4 regions of the Bradyrhizobium sp. AZCC 2230 genome follow, and region 1 is predicted to be linked to each of the others. Evidence: predicted binding sites of a transcription regulator. Region 1 holds the regulator's gene; each other region holds the start of a gene.

Evidence for each region. Region 1 encodes LexA, which represses DNA repair genes until DNA is damaged. Its sites were predicted from a motif close to TGTTCNNNNTGTGTTCNG; they were not measured.
Region 2: the regulator LexA is predicted to act here: its motif matches at 4,702-4,719, upstream of uvrA (excinuclease ABC subunit UvrA).
Region 3: the regulator LexA is predicted to act here: its motif matches at 4,228-4,245, upstream of V1280_RS26810 (ATP-dependent Clp protease adaptor ClpS).
Region 4: the regulator LexA is predicted to act here: its motif matches at 4,190-4,207, upstream of V1280_RS35530 (ribonuclease T2).

Annotation. Positions count from the first base shown of each region.
Region 1 covers NZ_JAZHRS010000001.1:1,583,984-1,591,644, forward strand. The annotation lists gene V1280_RS07650 (hypothetical protein) at 66-248, shown strand; gene V1280_RS07655 (molybdopterin molybdotransferase MoeA) at 485-1,696, shown strand; gene lexA (transcriptional repressor LexA) at 1,873-2,574, shown strand; gene V1280_RS07665 (hypothetical protein) at 2,742-2,948, shown strand; gene V1280_RS07670 (hypothetical protein) at 3,144-3,578, shown strand; gene V1280_RS07675 (ComEC/Rec2 family competence protein) at 3,589-5,871, opposite strand; gene V1280_RS07680 (hypothetical protein) at 6,028-6,735, opposite strand; gene V1280_RS07685 (hypothetical protein) at 6,734-6,910, shown strand; gene V1280_RS07690 (hypothetical protein) at 6,941-7,204, shown strand; gene V1280_RS07695 (IS1595 family transposase) at 7,549-7,661, opposite strand, start outside.
Region 2 covers NZ_JAZHRS010000001.1:1,467,831-1,475,491, forward strand. The annotation lists gene gyrA (DNA gyrase subunit A) at 1-647, opposite strand, end outside; gene V1280_RS07075 (DUF2306 domain-containing protein) at 816-1,214, opposite strand; gene V1280_RS07080 (low molecular weight protein tyrosine phosphatase family protein) at 1,514-1,873, shown strand; gene V1280_RS07085 (single-stranded DNA-binding protein) at 1,877-2,374, opposite strand; gene V1280_RS07090 (outer membrane protein) at 2,891-3,637, shown strand; gene V1280_RS07095 (outer membrane protein) at 3,796-4,551, shown strand; gene uvrA (excinuclease ABC subunit UvrA) at 4,816-7,661, shown strand, end outside.
Region 3 covers NZ_JAZHRS010000001.1:5,589,911-5,597,571, reverse strand. The annotation lists gene V1280_RS26820 (GntP family permease) at 1-682, shown strand, start outside; gene V1280_RS26815 (tannase/feruloyl esterase family alpha/beta hydrolase) at 771-2,441, shown strand; gene V1280_RS26810 (ATP-dependent Clp protease adaptor ClpS) at 2,476-4,194, opposite strand; gene V1280_RS26805 (MDR family MFS transporter) at 4,305-5,927, opposite strand; gene V1280_RS26800 (HlyD family secretion protein) at 5,869-7,119, opposite strand; gene V1280_RS26795 (TetR/AcrR family transcriptional regulator) at 7,261-7,661, shown strand, end outside.
Region 4 covers NZ_JAZHRS010000001.1:7,439,117-7,446,777, forward strand. The annotation lists gene uvrC (excinuclease ABC subunit UvrC) at 1-1,086, opposite strand, end outside; gene V1280_RS35515 (outer membrane protein) at 1,339-1,962, shown strand; gene V1280_RS35520 (cold-shock protein) at 2,049-2,264, opposite strand; gene V1280_RS35525 (23S rRNA (adenine(2030)-N(6))-methyltransferase RlmJ) at 2,517-3,377, opposite strand; gene V1280_RS35530 (ribonuclease T2) at 3,431-4,144, opposite strand; gene V1280_RS35535 (hypothetical protein) at 4,252-4,716, opposite strand; gene V1280_RS35540 (hypothetical protein) at 4,899-5,192, shown strand; gene V1280_RS35545 (DUF3617 domain-containing protein) at 5,261-5,791, shown strand; gene V1280_RS35550 (ATP-binding protein) at 5,977-7,362, opposite strand; gene V1280_RS35555 (response regulator) at 7,382-7,661, opposite strand, start outside.

The DNA.
Region 1 (7,661 bases):
GGGAACGGAATGCCCGCTTCCGGACTCTAGAGTCCGTTGGGTATTCTACGAACGGACGTATCATCGTGTTGGGCAAAACCTACCTTACCAAGCAGGCCTCCCTGCTGGTCAAATTCGCCACCACCACCTCAAATTCCGAGCTTTCAGCCAAGCTGATGAGCAAGGCCGCCGACCTGAAGGCCCAGGCCGATCCGATGCCCGACAGGGATCAGGGCCCCCAAGCGCCTGATGTCAGTCCGGCAAAGTAACCGGCGACCTAACTGGGCGCAGTTCTCGTCATCCCAGTACTTGCCATGGCGATCTCGTGCCGCTCCATCTCGCCTTCCGGATCATGCCGCGGCTGGCTTGACGCTCACACTCGATCGCCGCGCGGATGACGCAGGATAAATCATCCTGTGCGACCGCCGTTTTGCCTCTGCGCCTGCACTCGGCTAAAACTCTCGCCGCTGATTTGCCCGAACGGGCGTAGCTGGAGTTTTCACTCGTGGCCTTGATGCCGGTTTCTGACGCGCTCGCCGCGGTGCTTGCCGGCGCGGAGCCACTGCCTGAAGAGACGATCGCACTCGACGCGGCCTTCCATCGCGTGCTCGCGCGCGACGTCGCCGCGCGGCGGACGCAGCCTCCGCAGGCGATGTCGGCGATGGATGGCTATGCCGTCCGCGCGGCCGATGCGGCCAAGGTCGACGCGCAGCTCAACGTCATTGGCGAGGTCGCTGCAGGCCGGCCGTTTGCAGGAACCGTCGGCGCCGGCGAAGCCGTCCGGATCTTTACTGGTGGCGTCGTTCCCGACGGCGCCGATGCGGTCGTGATCCAGGAGGACACCGTCGCCGATGGCAAGCGCATCACGATCAGGGAGGCCGCCGTCGCCGGGCGGCACATCCGCCCGGCCGGCATCGACTTCTCTGAGGGTGACGTGCTCCTGCGCAAGGGCGCCCGGCTGACCGAACGCGACCTCGCGCTCGCCGCCGGCATGAACCACCCGCAGCTTGGCGTCCGCCGCCGTCCAAAGGTCGCGATTCTCGCCACCGGCGACGAGCTGGTGATGCCGGGCAGCACGCCCGGCCATGGCCAGATCGTCTATTCCAACGGCTACGCCCTGCATGCGCTCGCCCGCAGCGAGGGCGCTGACACCATCGACCTCGGGGTTGCCGCCGACACGCTTGCCGCCACCACCGCCGGCATCCGCCGCGCGCGCGAATCCGGCGCCGACATCCTGATCACGACCGGCGGTGCCTCGGTCGGCGACCACGATCTGGTGCAGCAGGCGCTTCGGGACGAAGGCACCTCGATGGCGTTCTGGAAGATCGCGATGCGGCCGGGCAAGCCGATGATGAACGGGCAGCTCGGCGCGATGCGCGTGATCGGCCTGCCCGGCAATCCCGTGTCATCCTACGTTTGCGGCTTCCTGTTCATGGTGCCGCTGATTCGCGCGCTGTCGGGCCGTTCCGTGGTTCACCACCGCCGCGAGCGCGCCGTGCTCGGCCGCGACGTCGGCGCCAATGACCAGCGCGAGGACTATCTGCGCGCGCGCCTCGATGTGCGTGATGACGGCACGCTGATCGCGCTTCCCGTCAATCACCAGGACTCCTCGCTGCTTACGAATCTCGCTGCGGCACAGGCACTTCTCGTGCGCGCACCGTTCGCGCCGAAGGCCGAAGCCGGCGCTGCTTGCGAGGTGCTGCGACTGCCCGTTTGAGCGCATCGTTCGCAACCGTTCCGCGAACTTTGCCGCGTTCACGGTAAATTAAGCAGTTGCGGAACATGTATCGAACATATAGTGTCCGTTCATGATTTGTTTCGAGCGTGTAGCGGCTTATTGCTGAATTCAGCGTCTCGGAATCGAACGACATCAACCGGGGGATTTTGGTCGAGATGTTAACGCGCAAACAATACGAGCTCCTGCGGTTCATCAGCGAGCGCCTGAAGGAAAGCGGTGTGCCGCCCTCCTTCGACGAGATGAAGGACGCGCTCGATCTGCGCTCGAAATCGGGCATCCATCGCCTGATCACTGCGCTCGAGGAGCGCGGCTTCATCCGCCGCCTGCCCAACCGCGCCCGCGCCATCGAGGTGATCAAGCTGCCTGAGCTGCAGGCCGCCGCCGGCAGCCGCCGCGGCTTCACGCCGAGCGTCATCGAGGGCAATCTCGGCAAGGTGCGCACGACCTCCAGCCCGCCCGCCGACGACGGCGAGCGTCCCGTCGCGGTGCCCGTCATGGGCCGGATCGCGGCCGGCACGCCGATCGAGGCGTTGCAGACCCGCAGCCACACCATCAGCGTCCCGCCCGACATGCTCGGCTCGGGCGAGCACTACGCGCTCGAAGTGCGCGGCGACTCCATGGTGGAAGCCGGCATTCTCGACGGCGACATGGCGCTGATCCAGCGCAACGAGAGCGCCGACACCGGGGACATCGTGGTCGCCCTGATCGACGACGAGGAAGCGACACTCAAGCGTTTCCGCCGCCGCGGCGCTTCGATCGCGCTCGAGCCGGCCAATGCGGCCTATGAAGTGCGCATCCTGCCGCCCAACCGGGTCAAGATTCAGGGCAAGCTGATCGGGCTCTACCGCAAGTACTGAGCGCTCGCGCGCCATCAACGATTGGAGCGGACGATTGTCCGCTCCGGCTGGATAGTCTTTCTGGTTTTGCACAGATTATCCGGCCCCCTCTCCAGCGCTACATCCTCGGCACGCCGCGACGAAGCACGCATCGCTTCGCAGGCCCTTGAGAGACCGAGGATATAACCATGCGCAAGATCATTTTGAGCACCGTCACGATGGCGCTGATCGCAATATCAGCGTCGCAGGCCTTCGCCGCACAGTCGCAGCACCACGCCCGCAAGGCACCGCAGGCGACGACGAGCGAACAATTCCGCAATGCCCGCAACGCCATCACGCAGCCATCACAACCGGCCTGGCAATATTCCGGCTGGTCGGCACCCGCAGGCCGCTAACGCAGCACGCTCGCCAAATGCACGGGAGCAGGCTTTGTTCCTCGTGCGTTTGAAAAAGATAATGTGATCGCGCTCTGCGGATGCGAGCCGCAGATTTGCCCACAAACAAGCATAAGATCGCGGGCTTCCACTCTGATAGGGGCCTGCGCCTCCGAGACAGAGGCGTGGGTCGCTATCCTGATTGAGGAGCACCCGATGTGTGACTACAGCCTGCATGCCGTCGCGACGCGTCCCGCAGAAGTCGGCGAGACGATCGTCACGACAACGTTCCGCGGCACCTCGACGCGCGGCTTCGCCTCCGAAGCCGACATGTCGGTCGCGGTCTGTCTGCTTCCGGGAACGGAGCTCGCCTTCGCCGACAACGTCCGCTACGACAATCGCTGGATCTGGACCCGCACCGTCAACTCGCGCGTCGGCAAGTTCGGCAAGGTCGATCCGCACATTCCCGATCGCCATCACGACGCGATCGAATTCCCCGACGGCAAGTACGTGCTGGTAACGCAGCTCGTCGAAGGCCAGCGCGCAACCGTGCTGCAACTGCCCGTGACCCAGCCGCTCGGCGAGCGCGAGCACACGCCACAGATCACCGCCGACAGGCCGCCGACCATCACCCGCCTGCCGATCGGCTGAGCTGTCGATCTCAATCCTCGGCCTGAAGATCGGCCTCCGACGGTGTTGCGTCCCGGACGCGCGGAGCTGCCGACCGCGGCATGAGGGTCTGTTCGAAATCTCCCTCGCCGGCCGCCGCCGGCGACCAGGGGCGGTTTGCGCCCCTCGCCTTCACCGCGTCAATCGCAAAACCGTCGCCGCGCTGCGTCAGCGCCAGCGCGCCCTGGCGCGCGAGACGCGGGCGATCGACCACCATCGCACCACAATCCGACGGCGCGGGCCTTGCCGTCACGACCAGTGCCGCGCGGCTGCAATCGTCGGCCAGCGCATCGATGCGCAGTGCCTGCGCGATCATCCGGCCGTCGGCGAGTGGCGTCACGCAGCCGGTCTCGTCGCACGACACGCCGTCACTGAGCGAGGCGCTGGTGGCATCGCGCGGGTCGGCGTCCGCAGCTAACCACTCCTTGAGCAGGAAATTGTCCTTGTTGGTCCGCATCAGATGCAGCTGCCCATCCCTGCCCCGCACCGCGACGTTCTGCCCATCGCCGGCGATGAGGATGTCGGGTTGCCGCACCGACAGGCCCCAGACGGTCGCCGCCACGAGCACGAACGCGCCCGACCAGCGCAGCGGCGTGCGCAGCAGGCCCATCAGGATCAGGCCGACGCTCGCAGCGATGAGTGGCGCCATACCAAATGCCGGGAGACGGCCGACTGCGCCAGGCAGTGCCGCCACCCAGCGTGTGACCGCGATCATCCAGTCGATGCCGATTCCCATCAGCCACCAGAACACACCATCGAGCCCGAATGGCGCTGCGAGCAATCCCAGCAGTCCGGCCGGCATCACCAGCGCCGACACCACCGGCATCGCGCCGAGATTGGCGAGCACGCCGTAGGGCGTCACGCGGTGGAAATGGAAGGCGGCATAGGGCGTGGTCGCAAGCCCCGCGATCATCGAGGCCATGAACAGCATCGCGATCTCGCGGCCGCCCCACAGCGCGATGCGCGCGGTCGTCGAATGATCGGGCGAGGCAAACAGGTTCGGCATGCCGATCTGCACCAGCGCGACGAGCCCGAGCGTCGCGGCGAATGACATCTGGAAGCTCGGATGCACCAGCGCCTCCGGCGCGACCGCGAGCACGATGAGCGCCGCCACCGCCAGCGTGCGGAACGTGATCGCGCGGCGATCGACCATGACAGCGATCAGCACCACGGCGGTCATGAAGAACGATCGTTGGGTCGCAACCTCCGCGCCCGAGAGCAGCAGATAGAACGCGGACGCGACCAGCGCCGCGGCGGCCGACCATTTCTTGATGGCGAAGCCGACCGCCAGCCCGGGGATCAGCGCCAGCAGCGCGCGAACCGCGAAGAAGACCACGCCGGCGACGACGGCCATGTGGTAGCCGGAGATCGACAGAACGTGGCCGAGGCCGGAGATGAACATCGCGTCGTTGACGGGCGTGGTGATCGCATCGCGGCGGCCGGTCAAAAGCGCAGTCGCGATCGCGCGGTTGTCGCCGTCGAGCGTGGCGCGGATGCGCGCGTCGATCGCGTCGCGCAGACCCTGCATGACCGCCGCATAGCGCAGCCTGATGCCGCCGGTCTCGGGCGGCGCGGCCACGGTGATTGCACCCATCGCGAAGCCGGACGCGCCGATGCCCTGGAAGAACATGTCGCGGGAAAAATCGTAGCTGCCCGGCCGCAATGGCGCGAGCGGCGGCATCAGCCGCGCCTTCAACTGCACGAAGCTGCCGACATCGGGCGCCGTCCCCTTGTGAACCGAGAGGCGAACGCGCTCCAGCTTCACGTCGCTGCGCTGTGCGTCCATCGCGGTGACGCGCAACACGAAACGGTCGGTGCGTTCGCGGATGTCGCGGGTCTCGACGAAGCCCGACAGCGACACCGAATAAAGCGGCTTTGCGAGCACAGTGTGCGCGATGCGCGCCGTCTTCCAAGTCGCCACGGCAAAGCCGGCCGCGACCGCCGCGATCATGATCGCCGGCGCAAACCACCGGCTTCGCCGCAACAACACCGCGCCGAGCACCAGCGCCGCCGCCGTCGTGGCAACGACCCACAGCACCGGCTCATGATCGGCGGCGAAGTAGAGTGCGATGCCGCAGCTGTAGGCGATGGGCACCCAGGGAAACAGTCGCCCGGCACCTGCTTCGGCCTTGGCCCATTCGCGAAGCCGCCCGACGATCGCGGGCCAAACGCCAAAGCCCGCCGGCGCAAAGCCGCCGGCCGACGCGGTCCCGCCCGTCGGCCAAGTGCCGGCGATACCCTGCGAGACACGCTGCGGCCGGCCAAGCTCCGCCATCCTCTGCACTCTGCGATACGCGACAGGCTCGGAGGCTACCGGAACGTGCAGCCTGCAGAAAGGGGATTATATACTTGACACCACAGGATACTAATCCTAGAAATCACCCTGCGGACGGTGCTTCGGCGCTGCCCGCTGGCGCGCCCGCAATCGAAATCACCCCTGCGATGATTCGGGCGGGGGTTGATTGTCTTCGGCGGCTTTCAGAGGTCCGAGCGTCAGATGAATTGGTGCTGGAGGTTTATCGGGCAATGAGGGTGAAATCTCCCGATTTGCGAGCTTGATTGTTCCGCCGCTTCGGCTTGCGATCCGCCATAACGCGAGATCGAACCCGTATGAGGCAAAGCGGTCGATATCATCGGCAATTTGCCTCAATTCATGCAGTTCAAGGGAAATGAAGTTGTGAACCCCCGGGTTCTTTTTTGAAGCTTTACGTAGTTGGAGAGCAGAGACCAATTGAAGCGCATTGTAGGTCGCCCCGTGAGGCTCGGAGTGCATTAGGATGTTTCGATTTTCTGCACATATTCCGTATCCGGAAACGAACCAATCAAGTCTGTCGGAAAGGTCCGTACCACCGACTTGGGAGATGTACAGATGCTTAAGAAGGTCCATTCTCTCAGCGTTACTTAGTCGCTCGAATAGATAAGAGCCTGCTTCGGCGCCTGTCATTTGGTCGCCCATGAAAACGTCAAGTAACAGGCGCAACTCACTTTCCAAGCGGTTATAATTGGCAGCGGTAACGCCCAAGGCGTGCATGTGGTCGGCAAGACCTGGGTTATACATTCGCGTCCATGACCAAGGTTCTTGTTCGATGCCAAATGCCTTGGCTAAGGCGGTAATCGAAGATGGAATTTTATCTGTCATGAGCAAACAACCCGATCAATACAGCGAAAAAGAAGCCCAAGAGCGCTTCGAGGCTGCGCTACGTAGCGCGCTCAAGACGCCTCATGAGCCGTTGAAGGACAAGCCGAAGGTGAAGCCAAAGAAGAGCAACCATACCGCGAAAGCTCGTAAAGAGTCGCGCGAGGCGAATAAATAGGCTAAATTGCCCTCCGGGGGAGGGCAAGACGTGGCTTATCGGTGGTATTTTGCTTTTGAGACCGCTTGGCGGTGGGGTTCGTTTATTGCGGCGCACGCAATTGTGGCTTGCGTTTTGATCGGCGCCATCGAGATAGTTCAATATATTCTTTTGCAGCTCGGAGACCCTAAATTATTCGATACTATACCTCTTAGGTTCATCTTCGACGGCATGGACTTGGCTATTTTGGTCGCTTTTGTTGTGCTTGGAACGTTAGAGGCTATATCCGTCTTTAAGGAGCGGAAAGATGACTAGCGCGATGTATCTGACACCTCGACACCTTAAGCGCCTTTTCCTTGTTTACGGCTTGTTCATGCTCGCCGGCGGGCTGCTTGCCCTATTGGGCGTGACAGCATGGGAAAGGCCGCAGTTCTTCATCAGTTTCTTGGGCGGAGCTGCATGTGGAGTCGCGTCGAGGTACCTTCAACGGTCGGGTGCTCTGGGTGTGATTTTCAATCGAACCAAAGAGCTGCTGTACAGCTTGCATATGTTGCGCGCTTAGAGCTCGCTAGTTCTTTGCATGTCGTGGCTTTCGAGGAATCTTTTTAGATCGCTCTTTCCAGCGCAGGAAGCGCCGGGCCTGCCGCTTAAAATCTCGCTTAGTGAGCTTGTCGATACGTCAGACGCTTGCCGGCCGCGCCCTTGACGGCAAGGTCTGCACGTTCTCCGTCCTCGATGCCGAGCGCGACGCGGTTGCTATAACGGAAGTCGA
Region 2 (7,661 bases), 120 kb from region 1:
TCAATGGTCAGCGCGGGATTGTCGATCAACGCGACGCAGGCATCGATGACCTCGCCGAGATTGTGCGGCGGAATGTTGGTCGCCATGCCGACGGCGATGCCGCCAGCGCCGTTGACCAGCAGGTTCGGAAACTTGGCCGGAAGAACCGACGGCTCGGTCTCGTTGTTGTCGTAGTTCGGCTGGAAGTCGACGGTGTCCTTGTCGATATCGGCCAGCAGGGCCAGCGCCGACTTGGTCAGTCGCGCTTCGGTGTAACGATAAGCGGCCGGCGGATCGCCATCGACCGAGCCGAAATTGCCCTGACCGTCGATCAGCGGCACGCGCATCGAGAAGTCCTGCGCCATGCGGACCATCGCGTCGTAAATCGACTGGTCGCCGTGCGGATGATACTTACCGATGACGTCGCCGACCACGCGGGCTGACTTGACGTACTTCTTGTCGGGCGTGTGCCCCTGCTCGTGCATCGAGTACAGGATGCGGCGATGCACCGGCTTCAACCCGTCGCGGGCATCAGGCAACGCACGCGCCACGATCACGCTCATGGCGTAATCGAGGTAGGACTTCTTCATCTCCTCGAAGATGGAGACGGGACGAATATCCGAGCGCTCCGGCTCGTCGCCGGTCTTCTTGTTGTCGTCGTCAGCCAAGGGGGAATCCGGTGAGTTTTTATCTGGGAATCATATAGCGCATCGAGGCCCTGATAACCACCCTTGCAAGCCGTTGGGAAGCGGTTTTTCCGTTTGTTTTTCCAGAGACTTACGCGCTTCTCGCCACCGTCGTCAGCGGCACCGGAACAAGCCACCCGGAACCGCCAATTATGTCCCGAAAAACACCTGGTGCATGATGCGCCCGGGCACCAGCGTGAACAGGCCCGCCACGACCAGCGCGCCGATGAACGTCATGACCATGATGCGCCGGTGATCGGCGACCCGATGGGTATGCGCCCGCCACACCGCGAGCGGCAGCATCACCAGCGTGAAGATCGACAGGAGGTGGATCAGGCTGAACGGCCCAACCATGCGGATCTGGTGGATCCAGAACGACGACGCGGCCACCACGGCCATGAGCGCCACCCAGATCCAGCCGACCGTCCGATGGGGCAGCGTGCCCTTTGGCGCAGCGAATTGGACGATGCCAAGCACGAAGGCCGCCATCGCCGCGAAGGCGTGCAGCGGGATCGCCGGGGCAGCATCAAGCAGAGGCGCGAGGTTCATGTGGCGCGTCCTCCGGGCAGGAACCGACCATGTGAATATGATTAACATGAAGTTAATACCATTCACATCGCAGCCCGTCAAAGGCTTGAGGCAGCACATGAGGCGAGCTCCAAAAAGCCAAACCAGCCGGCCAATTGGCAGGAAATCCTGCCGCCTCACGCGAGCCGGCAACGCTGATGAGAAGAGCGGCCCTCTCCAACATGACGGGGACGCCGATGATTCCGCCCGCTACCAAAAAGGTGTGTATCTAGACCGAGGTGGCTCGGACTATTCCGGTCCCTCCTGCTGGAGCGGTCAAAGTGACCAACGTCCTCTTCGTCTGCAGCGTCAATCGCCTGCGCAGCCCGACCGCCGAACACGTCTTTTCGACCTGGCCCGGCATCGAGACCGACTCGGCCGGCGTCTCGAACGACGCGGACGTGCTGTTGTCGACCGAGCAGGTCGAATGGGCCGACATCACCTTCGTGATGGAAAAGGCCCACCGGAACAAACTGAACCGGAAATTCCGCGCCAGCCTGAATGGCAAGCGGGTCATCTGCCTCGAGATTCCGGACGACTATGAATTCATGGATCCGGTCCTGGTCCGGATGCTCGAAAGCCGCGCGGGCCGCTTCCTGTCCCGCCCCGCGCCGACTCGTCCCAGCCGCGTCGAAGGCTGAGGTTCAGAACGGGATATCGTCGTCCATGTCGTTGTTGCGGCCACCACCGCCGCCGGCGGCCACGGGACGGCGCGGCGCGCTGCTGACCGGACCGGACGAGCCGAAATCGCCGCCCGGCTCGTCGCCGAAGCTGCCGCCTCCGCCACCACTGCGGCCATCGAGCATCGTCAGCGTCGAGTTGAAGCCCTGAAGCACGACCTCGGTGGAGTACTTCTCAACGCCCGCCTGGTCGGTCCATTTGCGGGTCTGCAGCGCGCCCTCGATGTAAACCTTGGCGCCCTTCTTCAGGTACTGCTCGGCGACCTTGCAGAGACCTTCATTGAAGATCACGACGCGATGCCACTCGGTCTTTTCCTTGCGCTCGCCGCTGTTCTTGTCGCGCCAGGTCTCCGAGGTGGCGATGCTCAGATTCGCGATCGGCCGCCCGTCCTGGGTGCGGCGGATTTCCGGATCCTTGCCGAGGTTTCCGACCAGAATGACCTTGTTGACGCTTCCCGCCATCGCCGCTCTCCACTCCAAATGCCACTGAATTTCGAAAAGGCGCGCCCGCGCTGTCGCCTGTTGGGCCGACCCTATACGCTTACGAGCACCGATCGGCCCGCCGCAGCCTCGGTTATCCCCATATATAGCATCGATCCGAGGTTTGTTCCAGATTTGTTCCCATCAAAATCGCCCCTGAAAACGGAGCCCTCGGGGTGTCTCCGTGTCACTCCCGCGTCCCGTCGACGGGAGCCTTTTCAGGCCCCCGCCTACCAGCCGTTCCGTCGTCGCAAGGTACTGATATCCTCCTGATTTCATTCGATATCTGAGACCGGCCTCGTGCCGGCCGTTTTGTTGCGGGTTCCCGATGGAAACTGTGGGCCAGCCATTATTACATTTTGTGTCCGTTGTGACTTTTGAGAGACACAACTTGCAGCTTCAGTGGTGTAGGCATGACGTGAGTTGGACCGGAACGTCCGATGCTGCTTCCGACGCACGGAAGTCGAAAACAGAAACTGGGACTGGGATTTGTTGAATATGAAAAAGATCTTGTTGGCTTCGGCCTCTCTGCTCGCCCTCACTGGCGCCGCTTCGGCTGCCGATCTGGCGGCTCGCCCCTACACCAAGGCTCCGGTGGCTGTGGCTTCGGTCTACAACTGGACCGGCTTCTACATCGGCGGCAACGCCGGTGGCGGCTCGAGCCACAATTGCTGGGATACGACCAGTGTCGCCGGCGCCGCCGTCCCCACGACGAGCGAGGGTTGCCATAATGCGACCGGCGCCCTCGTCGGCGGCCAGATCGGCTATCGCTGGCAATCCACCAACTGGGTGTTCGGCGTCGAAGCCCAGGGTGATTGGGCTGACCTGAAGGGCTCGAACACCAGCTCGCCCGCCGCTTTCTTCCCGCTGGTGAACAATACCAAGATCGACGCGCTCGGCCTCTTCACCGGCCAAGTGGGTTATGCCTGGAACAACGTGCTCTGGTACGTGAAGGGCGGCGCGGCCGTCACCCACAACAAGTTCAGCGGCACTCTGGCTGGTGTCACATTCGGCACCGCGACCGACACGCGTTGGGGCGGCGCCGTCGGCACCGGCATCGAGTTCGGCTTCGCTCCGAACTGGTCGGTCGGCGTCGAATATAACCACCTGTTCATGGGCAAGCACACCGACAGCTTCACCGCGTTTGGCTTGCCCTTCCGCGCTGACAGCATCAAGCAGGACGTGGATATGGCCACCGTCCGCCTGAACTACACCTTCGGCGGCCCGATCGTCGCCAAGTACTGAGTTCAAGTACTGAGCTTCGTCTCCAACGCCATTGCGTTACGAAAGGCCGGCCTCGCGCCGGCCTTTTTGTTTTCGCGGCCCGGTGTGCTGAACCGTCAAGGAATCACAGGGCGCGCGCGTAGCGCCCGCGCATTGGTTCGGCGAGTCGGGGACGTGATATGAAGATCTGGGCAGTGGCTGCGATCAGCCTGTTCGCATTCGGTCCACTTGCACCGGCCGTTGCCGCGGATCTCCCGCTCTATTCCAAGGCGCCGGTGGCGCCTGTACCCGCCCTCGAATGGACCGGCGTCTATGGCGGCCTCAATGGCGGCGGCGGGCTCGGCCATGCCTGCTGGAGCGTTGTCGCCGCCGGCGGCGTTGCGATCAATCCAGCCGTCGGCGAAGGCTGCCACAACGCCAGCGGCGGCACGGTCGGTGCCCAGCTCGGCTATCGCTGGCAGAAGGCGCACTGGGTTCTTGGCGTGGAAGGCCAGGGCAACTGGGCCGACTTCAAGGGCAACAATGTCAGCCTGGTGCTAGCGCCGCTGAACAACCGGACCAGGATCGACAGCTTTGGTCTGTTCACCGGCCAGCTCGGCTACACCGTGAACAGCCTGCTGTTCTACGGCAAGGCCGGTGCTGCCGTCGCTCATGACAAATACGACGAGTTCATTCCCGGCGTCGGCGTCGTGTCCAACACGCTCAGCCAGACTCGCTGGGGCTACAGCGCAGGCTTCGGCGTGGAATACGCCTTTGCGGAGAACTGGTCGGTCGGCGGCGAGTACGACCATCTGTTCCTCGGCCATCACGGCGGCGATCTCGCCAGCAGCATCCTCGTTCCGCCCGGACGCACCGAGCGGATCGGTCAGGACGTCGATATCGGGCTGCTCCGCGTCAACTACCGCTGGGGCGGCCCGGTCGTCGCCAAATACTGAGCGAGCCCGCGAATTCAGCGCCATCGAAGGCCGGCCTCACGCCGGCATTTTGCTGTTCCGTTCGTCGCAATGCCAAGCTCTGCTGCCAAGTGCCGCCAGCGCGCCAACAATCCGTTGACGATTCGCAAGGTCCCACTGGAAATCCGTCCTCGTTCTTCCTACGTTCGCTGACAACCCCATCGGCGCCGATCCCGGTTCCGGGCGAAGCGCGCCTTTTACGTCGGCGCGATCGCGTACCTTTGGGATTCCTTGAGGGCAACTCGGATGGATGAAGTGATCAAGGCGAAGCGCCAACAGCAGAATGCGGGGTCACACCTGCACGCAATCACGATCCGTGGCGCGCGCGAGCACAACCTCAAGAACATCGACGTCGAAATTCCCCGCGACAAGCTTGTGGTGTTCACCGGCCTCTCGGGCTCCGGCAAATCCTCGCTCGCCTTCGACACCATCTACGCCGAAGGCCAGCGCCGCTATGTCGAGTCGCTCTCGGCCTATGCCCGCCAGTTCCTGGAGATGATGCAGAAGCCGGACGTCGACCAGATCGACGGCCTGTCGCCGGCAATCTCGATCGAGCAGAAGACGACGTCGAAGAATCCGCGCTCGACCGTCGGCACGGTCACTGAGATCTACGACTACATGCGCCTGCTCTGGGCGCGCGTCGGCGTGCCCTATTCGCCGGCCACGGGCCTTCCGATCGAGAGCCAGACTGTCTCGCAGATGGTCGACCGCGTGCTGGCGCTGCCCGAAGGCACCCGCCTCTATCTGCTCGCCCCGGTCGTGCGCGGCCGCAAGGGCGAGTATCGCAAGGAGCTCGCCGAATGGCTCAAGAAGGGCTTTCAGCGCGTCAAGATCGACGGCACCTTCTACGAGCTTGCGGAGGCACCGACGCTCGACAAGAAATTCCCGCATGACATCGACGTCGTCGTCGACCGCATCGTGGTGCGCGCCGACATCGGCCAGCGCCTCGCCGAAAGTTTTGAGACAGCGCTGAAGCTCGCCGAAGGTCTCGCCGTGGTCGAGTATGCCGATGCACCGGCTGCTGCTGCTGCGCCTGCCGAAGAGAAAAAGAAGACCGCAAAGATCCACGACAAGAGCGGGCCCGAGCGCATCCTGTTCTCGGAAAAGTTCGCTTGCCCCGTCTCCGGCTTCACCATTCCCGAGATCGAGCCGCGCCTCTTCTCGTTCAACAATCCCTACGGCGCCTGCCCGGCCTGCGGCGGCCTCGGCGTCGAGCAGCATGTCGACGAGGATCTCGTGATCCCCGACAAGGAGCTCGCGATCGGCAAGGGCGCGATCGCGCCCTGGGCCAAATCGTCGTCGCCCTATTACACGCAGACGCTGACCGCGCTCGGCAAGCACTACAAGTTTACGCTGACCACCAAGTGGAAGGATCTGCCGAAGAAGACGCAGAACGCGATCCTCCATGGCTCCGGCGAGGACGAGATCAAGTTCTCCTACGAGGACGGCGTCCGCTCCTACGACACCAAGAAGCCGTTCGAAGGCGTCATCACCAACATCAACCGCCGCTACCGCGAAACCGAGAGCGAGTGGGCCCGCGAAGAACTGGCGAAGTATTTCCACGACGTGCCCTGCGGCGCCTGCAATGGCTTCCGGCTCAAGCCCGAGGCGCTCTGCGTCAAGATCGGAGCTAAGCATATCGGCGAGATCTCGGAGCTGTCGGTCAAGAATGCCGGCGCGTGGTTCGAGACCGTGCCAGAGGTGCTCAACGCGCAGCAGAACGAGATTGCAGGCCGCATCCTCAAGGAGATCCGCGAGCGCCTCACCTTCCTGCTCGACGTCGGCCTCAACTATCTCACCCTCTCCCGCTCGTCTGGCACGCTGTCCGGCGGCGAGAGCCAGCGCATCCGCCTGGCCTCGCAGATCGGCTCGGGCCTGACCGGCGTGCTCTACGTGCTCGACGAGCCTTCGATCGGTCTGCACCAGCGCGACAACGCGCGCCTGCTCGACACGCTGAAGCGGCTGCGCGACCTCGGCAACACCGTGATCGTGGTCGAGCATGACGAGGACGCGATCCTGCTTGCCGACCACGTGCTCGATATCGGTCCGGGCGCCGGCATGCATGGCGGCAACATCATCGCCGAAGGCACGCCTGCCGAGATCATGCGCAACCCGAAATCACTCACCGGCAAATATCTCACCGGCGAGCTCGAGGTCGAGGTGCCGGAGCGGCGTCCGCCGAACCATCGCCGCACCATCAAGGTGGTGAACGCGCGCGGCAATAACCTGAAGAACGTCACCGCGGAAATTCCGCTCGGCCTGTTCACGGCCGTCACCGGCGTGTCCGGTGGCGGCAAGTCAACGCTCTTGATCGACACGCTCTACAAGGCGATCGCCCGCAAGCTGAACAATGCGAGCGAAGGCGCCGCGCCGCATGATCGCATCGAGGGCCTCGAGCATATCGACAAGATCATCGACATCGACCAGTCGCCGATCGGCCGCACCCCGCGCTCGAATCCGGCGACCTATACCGGCGCCTTCACGCCGATCCGCGAATGGTTTGCGGGCCTGCCCGAAGCCAAGGCGCGCGGCTACGAGCCCGGCCGCTTCTCCTTCAACGTCAAGGGCGGCCGCTGCGAGGCCTGCCAGGGTGACGGCGTCATCAAGATCGAGATGCACTTCCTGCCCGACGTCTACGTCACCTGCGACGTCTGCAAGGGCAAGCGCTACAACCGCGAAACGCTGGAGGTCCTGTTCAAGGGCAAGAGCATCGCCGACGTGCTCGACATGACCGTCGAGGAAGCCGCTGACTTCTTCAAGGCGGTGCCGCGCGTGCGCGAGACCTTCCAGACCCTGCACCGCGTCGGCCTCGACTACATCCATGTCGGCCAGCAGGCGACGACGCTGTCGGGCGGCGAAGCCCAGCGCGTCAAGCTGGCCAAGGAATTGTCAAAACGCGCCACCGGCCGCACGCTCTACATCCTGGACGAGCCGACCACCGGCCTGCACTTCCACGACGTCAAGAAGCTGCTGGAGGTGCTGCACGAGCTGGTCGCGCAGGGCAACACGGTCGTGGTGATCGAGCACAATCTCGAGGTCATCAAGACGGCAGACTGGGTCATCGACCTCGGCCCCGAGGGCGGCGACGGCGG
Region 3 (7,661 bases), 4.0 Mb from region 1:
CGTCCTGCCGCTGATCGTCGTCGTGGCCGTCAACCTCGTGATGTCCCTCGTGGTGCTGCCGCGGCTCGACGTTTCCTATCTCGCCGAGCAACGCTTTGGCGAGACGTCACTCGCCGCCGTCGCGGGCGTGTGGTCGGTCGCGGTTGCCTTGACCGCGGCGATCGTCACGACCATCGCGCTGAACTGGACGCGGCTGCCGGCATTGCGGCAGACCATGGACGCCGGCGCAAATGCGTCGGTGCTGCCCGCGTTCAGCGTCGCCAGCCTTGTTGGATTCGGTGCGGTTGTCGCTTCGCTGCCTGCGTTCGCGCTGGTGCGCGAGTGGGTGCTCGCGATCGAAGGCGGACCGCTGGTCTCGCTCGCGGTCGCGACTAACATCCTGGCGGCGCTGACCGGCTCGGCGTCGGGCGGCCTGACCATTGCGCTGGACGCGCTCGGCCAGACCTATGTCGAGCTCGCCGCGCGCACCGGCATCGACCTTGCGTTGATGCACCGCGTGGCGGTGATCGGCTCGGGGACGCTGGACATCCTGCCGCACAATGGTGCGGTGGTCAGCCTGCTCGCGATCTGCGGCCTGACCCATCGCGACAGCTATCTGGACATCGTGATGGTGGGCATCGTGACGTCGCTGCTGGCGCTGGTAGCCGTGATTGCGATCGGTAGTGCGCTGGGATCGTTCTGACCTGGATACAAATGTCAATGAATTGACGCGCCCGTGAAGGTCGCTTTGAATGCGGCCAACTGCAGAACGTAAAAACCAAGAAAGCCGGATGGAAACGATGACGCTCATAAGGGCAAGACTGTGCGCATGGCTGGTGGGGACGGCAGCAGTGCTGGGCGCGACCGGCGCGTTCGCGGCAACGCTGGCCGAGGACGCGGATACCGTCTGCAAAGGTCTCGCCGGTGACGCGGATGCCGTCAAGATCGACACCGCGACGTTGCAGACAGCGTCTCAGCTCGCCGTCGCCGAGCGTGGACCGACGCCGTCGGGACGCATCACGCCGGCCAATCCGGTCTTCTGCAAGGTGCTCGGCCATATCGAGCCTGTCGATCCCAAGGCGCCGCCGGTCAAATTCCAGGTCAATCTGCCCGTCGAATGGAACGGGCGCTCGGTGCAATATGGCGGCGGCGGCTTCAACGGCGTGCTGATCACCGGCCTCGGTTTGCCGCCGGCCTATCCCTTCGACAAGCCGTCGCCACTCGCGCGCGGTTTTGTTACCTACGGCACAGATTCGGGGCATGAATCCAAGCCGGGCGAGCCGCCGCAGTTGTTCGCGCTCAACGACGAAGCGTTCGAGAATTTTGCCCATCGCGCCTACAAGAAGGTTCGCGACGCAGCGGTCGGGCTGATGCAGCGCGCCTATGGCAAGAAGCCGGACAAGATGTACTTCATGGGCTCGTCCGAAGGCGGCCGTGAAGGCCTGACCATGGCGCAGCGCTACCCCGACGATTTCGACGGGATCTTTGCGCGCGTGCCCGTTATCAACTGGGTTGGCCTGCAGCATGCGGGCACCCGCTCCGGCCTCGTCACCATGGGCGAAGGCTGGATCAATCCGGCGCAGGTCAAGCTTGTCGGCGATGCCGTGCGCACGGCCTGCGACAAGGCGGACGGATCCGACGACGCGCTGGTGCAGGACCCCGTCGCTTGCAGGGCGGCGTTCAAGGTCGAGACATTGCGTTGCGCCGACGGCAAGAGCGGCGATCAGTGCCTCACCGACGCCCAGATCAAGGCGGTCGACACGCTGCATGCCACCTACAAATTCCCGTTCACGCTCGCCAATGGTCTCGACGACTATCCGGGCTGGGGCGTGTCGGGCGAGGACACGCCGGCGATCGGGCCGACCGGCGGCTGGATGGCGTGGTGGCTCGGCGCCGCGCCGCCGGCGCAGCCGCCCGCGCCCAACAACGGCATCGCCTGGATCTATGGTGCCGGCGGCATTCAATACGTGTTCGCGCGCGATCCCAAGCTCGACGTCACCACCTACAAGGTGGAGGACCACAAGGCGCGGCTGCTCGAAGTGTCGAGCCTGATGGATTCGACCGATCCCGATCTCAGCCGGTTCCGCGCCCGCGGCGGCCGGCTGATCATGCTCGAGCACATGGCGGACTACGCGCAAAGCCCCTATGCCGGCATCCGCTATTTCGAGAGTGTCGAGCGCAAGCTCGGCAAGGCCGAGACCGCCGAGTTCGCGCGGCTCTATACCGCGCCCGGCGTCGACCATGTCGGCTCCGGCGCACCCGCCAATGTCGATATGCTGAGCGCGCTGGTCGACTGGGTCGAGAAGGGAACGGCGCCCGGCGACCTCGAGGTCACCGAGCAGAAGGTCGAGGCACCGTCATTCGCGGTGACGCGCGCGATGCCGCTGTGCCGCTGGCCGGGCTGGCCGCACTACAAGTCCGGCCCTGTGACCGAGGCGGCGAGCTTCACCTGCGCGCCATAGAAGCAATTGCGAACAGCGGGTGATGGCGGCGGATCTACCCCGCCGCCATGGCCTGTGCGCCGCCAAGCAATTGCGCATTGAGCCGACCTCCGGAGAACAGCATGTCGTCGAGGGCTTCGTCGATATCGGCCGACGTCACGGAGTTGCCGCCGTCGCGCGCCAGGCTCGCCTGTGCCAGCCGTCGCATCAACTCCTTGATAAACGCGCAACTCGTGCCCTCGCTGCGGCGGGCTGCCTCAGTGATGACCGCCTCGCCGAGCGGCAGTCCCTTGCCGTAGAGCCGGACCAGCTTGCCGCGGCCAGGCTCGTCGGGGAGCGGCACTTCGATCGCCTGGTCGATGCGGCCCGGGCGACCCGCAAGCGCTCCTTCGAGGTCCTCGGGCCGGTTGGTGGTCAGGACGAACAGGATGTCCGCATCCTCCTTCAGTCCGTCCATCTCGTTGAGCAGCTTGTTCAGCATGGATTCCTCGCACGGTCCCATGTCGTCGCGATCGCGGGCGATCAGATCGACGTCCTCGATCACCACCATCGACGGCTGCAGCAGCCGCGCCAGGCTCATATAGGCGCCGAGCAGGCCGATCTGCTCGGCTGTGATGATCAGCGTCGTATGACCGGGCAAATGTGTCGCGAGATAGCGGATCGTGTGGGTCTTGCCGGTGCCCGGTGGCCCATACAGCAGGATGCCCTTGCGCGTCGACTGGCCAAGCCGGCGCAATTGATCGCGGGTGCCGACGAAGGTCAGCACATTGCGATCGAGCAGCCGCAGGGTCTGCTCAGGCAGGATCACATCGTTGCGCGCGACCTGCGGTAACCGATGCACGGTGATGCCGCGCGAGCGCCCGCGATAGTCGGAGTCGGCATCGAGCGACAGGATCTTGCCACGATAGGTCCGTGCGGCCTGGACGGCTTCTTCCAACTCGCTGAAGCATTGCTGGACCAGGGCCGCACCTGCCGAGCCCGATGGCACCAGGATCTCGATCCGAATTCCCGGCTCGCGGCTGTATTCGCGGTGCGCGCAGAGCAAGACCGCATAGCGGAGATGATCCTGCTCACATAGCCACAGTCCGTTATCCAGACACTTGACCGGGCTCTTCTCGCCGACGTCGACGTCGGAATATTGCAGAGGGGCAATCGCGACCGCATATCGGCCGCTCTTGAGAAGTCGCGAAATCGACAGCGTTTCGTAGCGCTGCTCCTCGTTCAGCCCGAACAACCGGATGGCTTTCCCGAAGAGACGGTCGATCGCGGCCTGGACATCGACTCGCATGTGGCCGGGAAATTGGCGGATCGTGGTCACGAGTTTGCTGCGCGCGGTGCCGGCAAAGTGCCAGTCAAGCACGTCGCAAGCAAAGTCGAAATTCTCTTCCTGTTCGCTTGCGGGCTCATCGGCCGCACGGATGCACTCGCTGCACAGCCAGATCGTGCGGTTGCCGATCCGAACATCCGTCTGCCCCTCGGGCTTGCCGCAGAGTTCGCAAGGAGTCTTGATCGCCTCGAGCATGACCTGCAGTTTGTGGCCGGCCAGGCCGATGGATTGTTGCGCGGATTTGAAAAGGGCTTCCGCGACCGATTGCGGGTAAGGCCCGCAAACTGCTCTTTCCTTCTGCTCGATCTGAGTGATCAGCGCGGTCGCTTCGCGCTCCGATTTGCCGAAAACCTGACGGAGCAAATCCATCACGAATTGGTCTGGGGTGTCGTCGTCATTATGGATTACGAGCTGGGTCGGCTGGTTCTCACCACGCATACTATTCATCACGAAAGGTCTCCTGGACAATCTATGATTGAATAGAACGAATAGGGAACATAAAAAGAAGCGGCCGTCAAGCGTGACGGCCGCTTTAATCTCAATCGATGGGCGAGCCCTTAGTGCGCGCCGCCACCGCCGGCCGACTTCACCCGGCGCGTCAGCAGCACCGCGATCGCGGCAAGCACCAGCACCACGCCGATCACCGCAAACGTGTCGGAGAAGCCCATCACCAGCGCCTGGCGCTTCACCGTCTTGCCGAGCGCGATGATGGCCTGCTCGCGCGCGGCGTTGGGGTCGGGCACGCCATGGGCGATGAAGTAGTCCGTCATCTGTGCGATGCGGGTGCGGACTTCCTCGCGGCCGAGCGTGACGGAGTGGCCGATGATGTTGGAGTGGAACTGCTCGCGCTTGGTGACGATGGTTGCCAACACCGCGGTGCCGATGGCGCCGCCGAGGTTGCGCATCATGTTGGAGATGCCGGAGGCGGCGGGCGCGTCCTGCGGCGCGACGCTGCCGAGGCTGAGCGCTGAGATTGGCGCCAGCGTCAGCGCCTGGCCGATTGCGCGCACGATGTTAGGCACCAGCAACTGATCGCCCGAATAGTCGAGCGACATCTGGATGTTCATGAACGAGCTCGCGGCGAACAGCAGCAGGCCGGCGGCTGCGATATAGCGAATATCGAACCGCTGCATCAGTTTCGGCACCAGCGGAATCAGCAGGAGCTGCGGCAGGCCGGTCCAGGCCAGCACGTTGCCGATCTGCTCGGCATTGTAGCCTTGCACCTGGCCAAGATAGGCGGGCAGAAGATACACCGAGCCAAACAGCGCGAAACCAAGGAAGATCGAGGCGAACGTGCCGATGCCGAAATTCCACTGCGTCAGCAGGCGCAGACGCAGCAGCGGCTTCTCGATCACCAGTTCATTATAGATGAACAGCGACAGGCTGATCGCAGAGATGATCGCAAGCCGCACGATGAAGGGCGAGCCGAACCAGTCGTCCTTGTTGCCTTCTTCCAGCACGGCCTGCAGCGATGCCAGGCCGACTGCCATGGTCGCGATGCCGAACCAGTCGCCTTCGCGCAACAGTCCCAGATTCAGCGGCTGGCGCTCCAGCGTGAAGAACAGCGTGGTCACCATGACCGCCGTTGGCAGCACGTTGACGAAGAAGATGGTCTGCCAGCCGTAATTCTCGGTGAGATAGCCGCCGATGGTCGGCCCGATCGCGGGCGCAAAGGTCACCGCGAGCGAGAACATCGCAAGGCCGATCGGCTGCTGGCCCTTCGGCAGCTTGGTGAAGACCAGCGTGAAGGCCATCGGGATCAGCACGCCGCCGAAGAAGCCCTGGAAGCCGCGCATCGCGATCATCGACGGCAGATCGTGGGTGAAGGCGCAGGCAACCGAGAACGCTGCAAACAGCGTCGCGAAGCTCAGCATGATGTTGCGGAACGAGAACACCCGCGACAGATAGTCTGTCAGCGGGATCACAATGATCTCGCCGATCAGGTATGACGTCGAGATCCAGGATCCGTTGTCGACGCCCGTGCCGATGCCGCCCTCGATGTTGAGCAGCGAAGCGTTGGTGATCTGGATGTTCAGGATCGCCATGAAGGCGCCGATCATCGCGGCGAAGACGGCGATCCAGACCGTGGCGCTGGCGCGATTGGGATCAGCTGCGACGCGCTCAGGCGTCGCGGCCGGAATTGCGGGTGCTGGCGTCGAGATTGAGAGGCTGTTTGACATGGCACGACCCTCCAGAAACAAGCTTCGCTTTAGGCGTCGTTGCGGCTTGCGCGGTCGGCGCTGAACGGGTTGCGATCGTCGGGATCACGGACATGCCGGGCCGCAGCTCGATCGCAGGCTGCGTTTCGGCATCCAGCGCGATCTTCACGGGGATGCGCTGCACGATCTTGGTGAAGTTGCCGGTGGCGTTGTCAGGCGGCAGCAGGGCGAACTCCTGGCCGCTGGCCGGCGCGATGGAATCGACGTGACCGTGCACCACCTGGCCCGGGAACGTATCGACCTCGATCTCGACCTGCTGTCCGGCGCGGACATTGGTGAGCTGGGTCTCCTTGAAATTGGCCACCACATAGGCGCCTTCGGCGGGCACGATCGACATCAACTGCGTGCCGGCCTGCACGAACTGGCCGACGCGGAGCGTGCGGTTGCCGATGACGCCGTCGATCGGGGAGACGATCGTGGTGTAGCCGAGATTGAGCTCGGCCTGATGCTGAAGTGCGGCGGCGCGGGCTGCGGCGGCGTTGGCTTGCGCGATCTCGGCTTTCAGGAGCTCGATTTGCTTGAGGGCGGAAGCGAGATTGGCGGTGTCGCGCTGGATCGCTGCGTCGGCGCCGGCGTTGCGCGACTGTGCCTGCTGCGCGTTTTGCACGCTGCCATAGCCAGTCGCGGCGAGATCGGTGTAGCGCTTGTTCTCCTGCTGCGCGAAGGTCTTTGCGGCCGTGTCGACATCGACGGTCGCCTTGGCTGCGGCGATCACCGCGTCCTGAACATCGAGCTGCGCCTGCTTGCTTGTGATCGTCGCCTTCGCCGCGGCGACATCGGCCTTGGCCTGGTCGAGCGCGACGCGGAAGTCGCGGTCGTCGATCCGGGCCAGCACCTGGCCGGCCTTCACATGCTCGTTATCGCCGACCACGACCCGGTCGAGATAGCCACTGACCTTCGGCGCGATGGTGGTGTTGTCGGCCTTCACGTAGGCGTCATCGGTGGAGACGAGGAAGCGGCCGACGGTCCAGTAATCGTAGCCATACCAGCCGGCGCCGGCGAGGGCCGCGATCGCCACCCCGGCAAGTAACAGCTTGCGAAGGTTGAGTTTCCGGCGCGGGGCGGGGCCCGGCACGATGGGCAGGACGCCTTCCGGCGCGGGTGTTGGAACCACATTGGGCTCAGTCTTGGACGGGGTGGTGTGCACGGTCAAGGCCGGCTCCCTGAATTAGGAAACTTGACGATTTCCAAAATAGGACTAGCTTTGGGATAGTCAATGGAATGACAGGCATCATCTAAAAACATGGCTCAGGCAAAACCGTCGTCAGAATGCCGTCCGCGCGGACGGCCGCCGGTGCGCAGCGACGAGGAGACGAAGCGAATCGTCCTCGAAGCCGCGCGGCACACATTCGCCGTCGATGGCTACGCAGCAACCAGCACCGAGGAACTGGCGCGCGGCGCCGGCATCTCCACCAAGACTCTCTATCGGCTGTTTCCGGGCAAGGCGGCACTGTTCGAGGCGATGTGCGCTGACCGGCTCGATCGGTTGCTCTCCGACGTCAATTTGCAGGCCAACAATCAGGCCGACATCGCAACCAGTCTGGCCGCTGTGCTTGTCGCCTGTGCCGATCTCGCGCTCGATCCTGAGGTCGTGGCCCTGCAGCGCATGGTCCTGCAGCAATCGGCCACGTTCCCCGATCTTGCCGCGAATTTCTACCGGGATGGGATCGCGCGCACCGCGGCGGCGCTCGCGGG
Region 4 (7,661 bases), 5.9 Mb from region 1:
CTCCGCGCGCGGGAAATAGGCGCGGTTGCCCCAATTCTGGCCGGTGCGGAAGAAGAACACTTCGACGCAGGAGAAGCCGCCGTCCTGGTGGATGGCGAACACGTCGGCTTCTTCCACCGTGCGCGGGTTGATGCCCTGCTGCGACTGGATCGCCGACAGCGCGGCGAGGCGATCACGATAGAGCGCCGCGCTCTCGAATTCGAGCTCGCCGGAAGCCTTCTCCATCTCGCCTGCGAGCTCCTGCTTCACCGCCTGGCTCTTGCCGGACAGGAAGTCGGTCGCCTCGCGCACCAGCGTCGTATAGCCGGGGAAGTCGATCTCGCGGGTGCAGGGGCCGGCGCAGCGGCGGATCTGGTAGAGCAGGCAGGGCCGCGAGCGGCTCTCGAAGAAGGAGTCCGTGCAGGAGCGGATCAGGAACGCGCGCTGCAAGGCCGTGATGGTGCGGTTGACGGCGCCGGCGGAGGCGAACGGGCCGAAATAGCGCCCGGGCCGGGTCTGCGCGCCGCGGTGCTTCAGGATCTGCGGCGCCCAATGGTCGCCGGTGATCAGGATGTAGGGAAACGATTTATCGTCGCGCAGCTGCACGTTGAAGCGCGGCCGCAGCTGCTTGATGAGGTTGGCTTCCAGCAGCAGCGCTTCGGTCTCGGTGATGGTCGAGACGATCTCCACGGTCACCGTGGCCGCGATCATGCGCAGGATGCGCGCCGGCAGCGGCGCACTCTGGCGCGCGTAGTTGGACAGGCGCTTTTTGACGTTCTTGGCCTTGCCGACATAGAGCACGTCGGCATTGGCGCTGAGCATGCGATAGACGCCGGGGGAGGTGGGCGCGAGCCGGACCGCGCGCTCGATCGCCTCGTGACCGGTCGCCAGCGGCTCTTCGCCGATCGCGCCGCTCTCTTCCAGAATATCCGGCAGCCGCGCATCGTCCTCGTCATCGCCACCCGTGGTGGCGGGATCGAGGTCGGGCGGCGCCGTCTCGCGCGATGCCTCGCCCGACGTCTCCTGGGGCCGGGCATCGGCGGTCGCGACACGCTGCGATTTGCGCGCGCGTGCGTCGTCCGGATTGTCGGTGGAATCGTGAACCATGGTGCGAATTTAAGTGCTGGGGGAGCCGATTTGAAGTTCCGGCCGTGCCGCACGCACAGGATGGTGGCGCAGTTCCCGGTAACGCTTCCTTAAGTCTGTTAACAGCGCGGTAACGGGTCTTAACAGCCCTTTTACTTAAAACTCTCGATAAATCTTACGCGAAAAAGTGGTGGTTCCGTAACCATGCGTTTTGGTCTTGCGCTGCGACGCAGGCCTCGCACCCGGTTGCGGCAAGTTGCGTTGGAGTGTGTGATGAAGGGGCTCGTTGTGGGCGCAGCCGCGTTGGTTGCAGCCGGCTGGGCGGCTTCGGCAGAGGCCGCCGATCTCAGTTACGGGCAGCGTGCGCCCTATACGGTCAATCAGCCGCTCAATGGCTATAGCTGGGCCGGCCCGTATCTCGGCGCCAATCTCGGCTATGAATGGGGCTCGGTGAGCAACAATCCCGCAAAGCCCTCCGGCTTCGTCGGCGGCGTGCAGGCCGGCTACAATTTCCAGAACGGCCCGTGGGTGTTCGGTGTCGAGGGCGACATCCAGGCAGCCGGCGCCGACGACACTTTCGCGCCGTGGAAGTTCTCCAATCCCTGGTTCGGCACGCTGCGCGGCCGCGCCGGCTATGCCTTCAACAACATCCTGTTCTACGGCACCGCGGGCCTCGCCTTCGGCGAGCTGCGCGCGCAGACCTTCGGCTGGACGGAATCGCACACCACCGCCGGCTGGACCGCCGGCGTCGGCGCGGAAGTCGGCTTCGCGCCGAACTGGAGCGCGAAGCTCGAATATCTCTACATCGATCTGTCGTCGAGCCAGTTCGCAATTACAGGCGTGTCAAACGGCTATAGCGCCAGCGTTGTTCGCGCAGGCGTGAACTATCACTTCTGATAGCCAAATAAGAAAATACCGGACAACAGCCTCCCGGCCGCTCGCGGCCGGACTTTTTTTGCGCCGAATTTTTTGAGTCAGGTCCGCTAGGAAAGGATCACTAAATTGACCGCCTTCGGCCCCTTCCCTTTCTTGTCCGGTTCGACTTCAAATGTGATACGCTGTCCTTCGGCAAGGTCCTTCAGTCCCGCCCGCTCCACCGCGGTGATGTGAACGAAGACATCGCGACCGCCGTCGTCCGGCTTGATAAAGCCGTAGCCGCGCTCGCCGTTGAAGAACTTAACCGTTCCCGTATTGGCCATCGGGAAACTCCCCCTCATTGCTCCTCCGTCGCAACGCAGACGCGCGTCGCGACATGACCGGGCATCACGAAGCCCGGGAGAGCTGGCCATCCTTGGGCAGACCCTTCGGTCCGACTGGATCTTTCTTAGGCCTTCACTCCGCCGCAACCATTCGCGGAAGCGGAACGTAAAGCCAGTCACGCAAACAGCATAATACGGTTCTTTGCAGATTGACTACCGCTACTGCATCTTTTTCCCAAGAATGCCGGAGTGTTACGGCCTCGGCACCTCTAATCGGAATCTGGCAGGACCACCCTGGCCGAGCGGCATTTCCAGCTCGTGCAGGATCGTCTTGAGTTCGCTTTGCAACGTGTAGGGTGGATTGACGATCAGGAGCCCGGCTGAGGTGAGCGCCGCGCCGTCAAGCTGTGGTGCGGCGCTGAATTCGAGCCGCAGACATTTTCCCGGGGTCTTTGCTGCGGCCGCGGTCCGCGCCACGAGTTGCGCCAGTGTGTCGGTGGCGCGCCGGCTCTTGGCGGGGTACCAGATTACATAGATACCGGTTGGCCATTTTGCGAACGCGGTGGAGAAAGCCTCGCCGAGTCTTTCGAATTCGTCTTTCGCCTCGAACGGCGGGTCGATCAGCACGAGGCCGCGCCGCTCCTTCGGCGGCACGAACGCCGGCAGCGCCACCCAGCCGTCGAGATCGACCACACGGGCCTGTTCGTCGCGCCGCAACAATTCGATCAACGCCTTGCGCGCCTTCGGCTCGAGCTCACACGCCACGAGCCGGTCCTGCGGCCGCATCAGGCCGCGCGCGATCAAGGGCGAACCCGGATAGAGCTTGAGCTCGCCCTTCGGATTGAAGGCGCGAACGATGTCCATGTACGGCTTGGTCAGTGCGACTGTCTCGTTCGTGAGGCGCGCCTGCATCAGCCGCGCGATCCCCGTCAGCCACTCGCCGCTGCGGCGCGCCTCATCGCTGTCGAGATCATAGAGGCCCGCACCCGCATGGGTGTCGATGACGCGGAAGGCGGCCGGCTTGTCCTGCAAATAGGTCAGGATGCGCGCCAGCACGATGTGCTTGATGACATCGGCGAAGTTGCCGGCGTGAAAGGCGTGGCGATAGTTCATGCAAGAGCACTACGCCACGCGATGGCCTGAGCAAAGAGGCACGAGAGCCTGAACTACCCGCCCCTGATCGGCGGCATCGTCACCTGGTCGCGGCGGCAGGCGCGGCGGTCGAGTTCTTCGCAGGCGCGGAATTGCAAGTCCTTGCTGAGGCAGATGCGGACCTCGGAGAGCCGGGTGCGGTTGCAGGTGACCGAGACGGCGGCGTTGCTCAGGCCCGGATTGGCCTTGATGAAGGCTTCTTCCACCTCGCCCGGCGCTACTGTCTTGGCCTGTGACAGGTCGAGATAGTCGGCCGGGATCTTGATCGCGGCGCGCGCCTTCCGGATCGTCTCGAAATAGTTGCGGTCGGTCAGCCCGGAGCAGGTGCCGTGCTTGTCCCATTCGTTGAAGATCAGCCCCGGCGCCGGCATCAAATCGAGCATCGAAGAGACGATGTTGCGGTTCAGCCGCGGCGACGGCCGCTGGCAATATTCAGGGAAGCCGTTCTCGTATTGCGGCCACAGCCCGTGCACCACGAAGGAATAGGGCCGCCCCTCGCACTGGATGTTCGAGCGCCCGCCACCGCGACCGCGCTCGGCCGCCTCCTCGCAGAAGGACGGCGACCAGGACAGCGACAGCACATAGAAATCGAACTCGCCGGGCGCGTTCTGCCGTTTGTCCTGCGCCTTCGCGCCGCCGGCCAGCGAGATCAGCCCGGCGGCAAGAATCAGGGGGAGGGTCAGCGAGATCATCAGGCGGGAGAACGAATGCAATCTGGAATGAAACATGACGACGCCCCTCAACTAGACTGTGCAATCAGCCTAGCAGGCAACAAGAACATTTCAAGAACAAAATTCGAGCGATCGTCTATCGGCCCGAATCAGGGCTTTTCGACTTAAGGCTTGGCGGCGCGGCAGGCCGGATTGTAGGCCCAGTTGCGATCGAGCCCGACCACGCACCATTCGACGCCCTGGCCGTAACCGGCAAAGCCGCCGTCCTCGACGATCGAGAAGTGCACCCTGCGCATCTTGCCGTCATTGAGCATGGCCTCGCCGGTGCAGTAGCGGCGCGGAATGTTGTCGGACGCCCAGGGCCGAAAGGCGGTCTCGTGGACGGCGGTGAAGCCCTCGATCTTCAAAGGCGAATTCCAGAACGAGCTTTCCTTCTCGGAGAACTGGCTCGCGATCGTCGGCAGCGCCTTGTCGCAATCGGCGACATTGCCGTCATAACGCGGCCCGCTCAGCCAGAAATTCAACTCCAGCGGATTGGCGGCCCTGGCCTCACTGAGCGACAGCGCTCCGAACATGAGGCCGAGAACGGCGGCAAAACGAAGCGATTTCAGGGAGGTCGAGGCGCGCATGGGCAATCCAGACAGCATGATCTGCGAAGGTCGGACGGTGCCGCGAAGGGCGGGGGAGGTCAAGTGCAGCGCGGCAACACTTGGCCAGGACTTGATCACAACGTCGCAGTCTACAGGCCTTCCGTTCTTTCCACCGCCGCGCAGGCACCGTAAACTACCCTCCATCAATCGGAGTGACGGGAATGCGAATCATTGCGGCCGCGGGCCTTCTTGCCTTGGGAATTATGGCGAGCCAGTCGGCGCGCGCCGACATCTTTCCGGTGCCGCCCTTCAAGGGCAACGACACCGGCGGCATCATCGCCTATTCCATGGCGACCCAGACCGATGCGCGCCAGGTCGCGGTCGATCACTGCGCGCGCTATGGCAAGGTGGCGAAATTCCTCGCGGTGCAGGCCTATGAGGGCGGCTACATCTCGTTCTCGTGCCGCTGGGTGCCCTATGGTGCGGCCGACCGGCCGATCCGCACGCTGTACTGAGGCGTTTTCGGAACGACAAAGGTCACGCCAAAGAGAAAGCTAGGGCATCTCAGCCGGGAGTCTCTCGCATGACGCGCAAGCTTGCTTTGCTCGGATCAGCCGTTTGCCTCGTATTCTCGGTGGGGAGTGCCTTCGCCGACGACCTGCCGGTGCGCAAGGCCGGTCTCTGGGAATTGAAGATGGTCAGGACCGGCTCGGCGATGCCGGAAATGACCATGCAGCACTGCACCGACGAGGCCGTCGACAAGGAGATGAACAACAACATCTCGCCGATGGCCAAGCAGGTCTGCTCCAAGCAGGACATCAAGAAAACCGCGACCGGCTATGTCAGTGATTCCGAGTGCAGCGTCGCCGGCATGTCCACGACCTCGCATGCCGAGATCACTGGCGATTTCAATTCGGCCTACACGGTGAAGACCTCGTCGCATGCGCAAGGTGGCGCGGTCGGTGCCGCGGGGCGCGACTCCACCATGACGCTCGAAGCGAAATGGCTCGGCGCATGCAAGCCGGACCAGAAGCCCGGCGACATCGTGATGCCCGGCGGCTTCAAGATGAATGTGCGCGACGTCGACAAGCTGAAGGCGCTGCTGCCGAAGTAAGCGGGGGCGTCGCCGCGAAATCGGTGCGCTCCCTCGCCCCGCTCTTGCGGGGAGAGGGTTGGGGTGAGGGGCCTCTCTCCAAACGCGGGATCGTCGAGGGACCTGTACCCCCTCACCCGGATCGCAAGAGCGATCCGACCTCTCCCAGCAAGCGGACCCAGCAAGCGGGGCGAGGTAAGAAGGAGCTACACCGGAATCCGCACGCTCGCCCTTAAGCCGCCCATCGGGCTGTCGCCGAGCGTGATGTCGCCGCCATGCGAGCGGGCGATGTCGCGGGCGATCGCAAGCCCGAGGCCGGTGCCGCCTTCGTCCTGGTTGCGGGCGTTGTCCAGCCGCAGGAACGGCTTGAATACCTCCTCGCGCAAATGCACGGGAATGCCGGGACCGTCGTCGTCGACCGTGACGGTGAGATAGCGGTGATCGCGCTGGCCCGAGATGGCGATGGCCTGGCCGTAGCGCGCGGCATTGGTGACGAGGTTGGCGAGGCAACGCTTGAACGAGGCCGGCTTCACCGTGACCACGGGCAGACCGCTGAACGTCACGGTCGCGGTGTGGCCGTGGCGTTCGGCGTCGCTGCGCAGCTCCTCGAGCGCCTGCGCCATATCGGTCGGCTGCGACTGCTCGCCGGAATCGCCGCGGGCGAACGCAAGGTAGTCCTCCAGCATCATCGACATCTCGTCGACGTCCTTGCGCATGCCCTCGAGCTCGGGACTGTCGCCGATCAGCTCCAGCTCGAGCTTGAAGCGGGTCAGGATGGTGCGCAGATCGTGGCTGACGCCGGCGAGCATCGCGGTGCGCTGCTCCATCGCGCGTTCGATGCGCGACTTCATCTCGAGGAAGGCGCCCGCCGCGCGCCGCACCTCGCGCGCGCCGCGGGGCCTGAAGTTCGGCGCCTCGCGGCCCTTGCCGAAACTTTCCGCGGCGTCCGCAAGCCGCAGGATCGGCTTGATCTGGTTGCGCAGGAACAGCACCGACACGATCAGCAGGATCGAGGACGTGCCGACCATCCAGAACAGGAAGATTTCCGAGTTCGAGGCGTAGGCGGCGCTGCGCTGCGCGAACACGCGCATCACGGCATCGTCGAGCTGGATGCGGATCTCGACGAGGTTGGAACGGCCGACCGTGTCGATCCAGAACGAGCGTCCGATCTGGCGGCCGAGCTGCACCGACAGCGTCTGGTCGAGCAGCGAGAAAAACGGTTTTGGTCCCGGCGGCGGCATGTCGCCGACGGGAAGAAAATCGACCACCAGCTGCATGCGCTCGGCGATGCGGCGCAGCTGCGCGCGGTCCTTGTCCTGCGGATAGCCTTTGTAGACGTCAATGAGGCTGGCGACGTCCTGCACCACGGCCTGCGACAGGCGCCGCGTTACCGTATTCCAGTGGCGCTCCATGAACACGAAGGCGACCACGGTCTGCAGGATCACCATCGGCACGATCATGATCAGCAGCGCGCGCGCATAGAGGCCGGTCGGCATCCAGCCCTTGAACGCGTTGCCCATCCAGCCATTGGCGGCCGAGACGCGCCCGGCGGCGCTTCGTAGCAGCGTCAGGCCGGTATCGATCGTGCTCATCGGTCGCGCTTCACTTGATTTATGGCGAGGCTACCAGCCGGTAGCCGATTCCGCGCACCGCCTGCAGAAACAGCGGATTGGCGGGATCGGTCTCGATCTTGCGCCGCAGGCGGTTGATCTGCACGTCGACCGCGCGCTCGTTGACGCTGCCATTGCCGGTCAGCGCACTGCGCGGAATGGTCTCGCCCGGCGTCTCCGAAAGAATCCGCAGCATCTCGCGCTCGCGGTCGGTGAGGTGGATGACCTCCTCGCCCTGGCGCAATTCGCCGCGCTCCAGATGGTAGACGTAGGGACCGAAA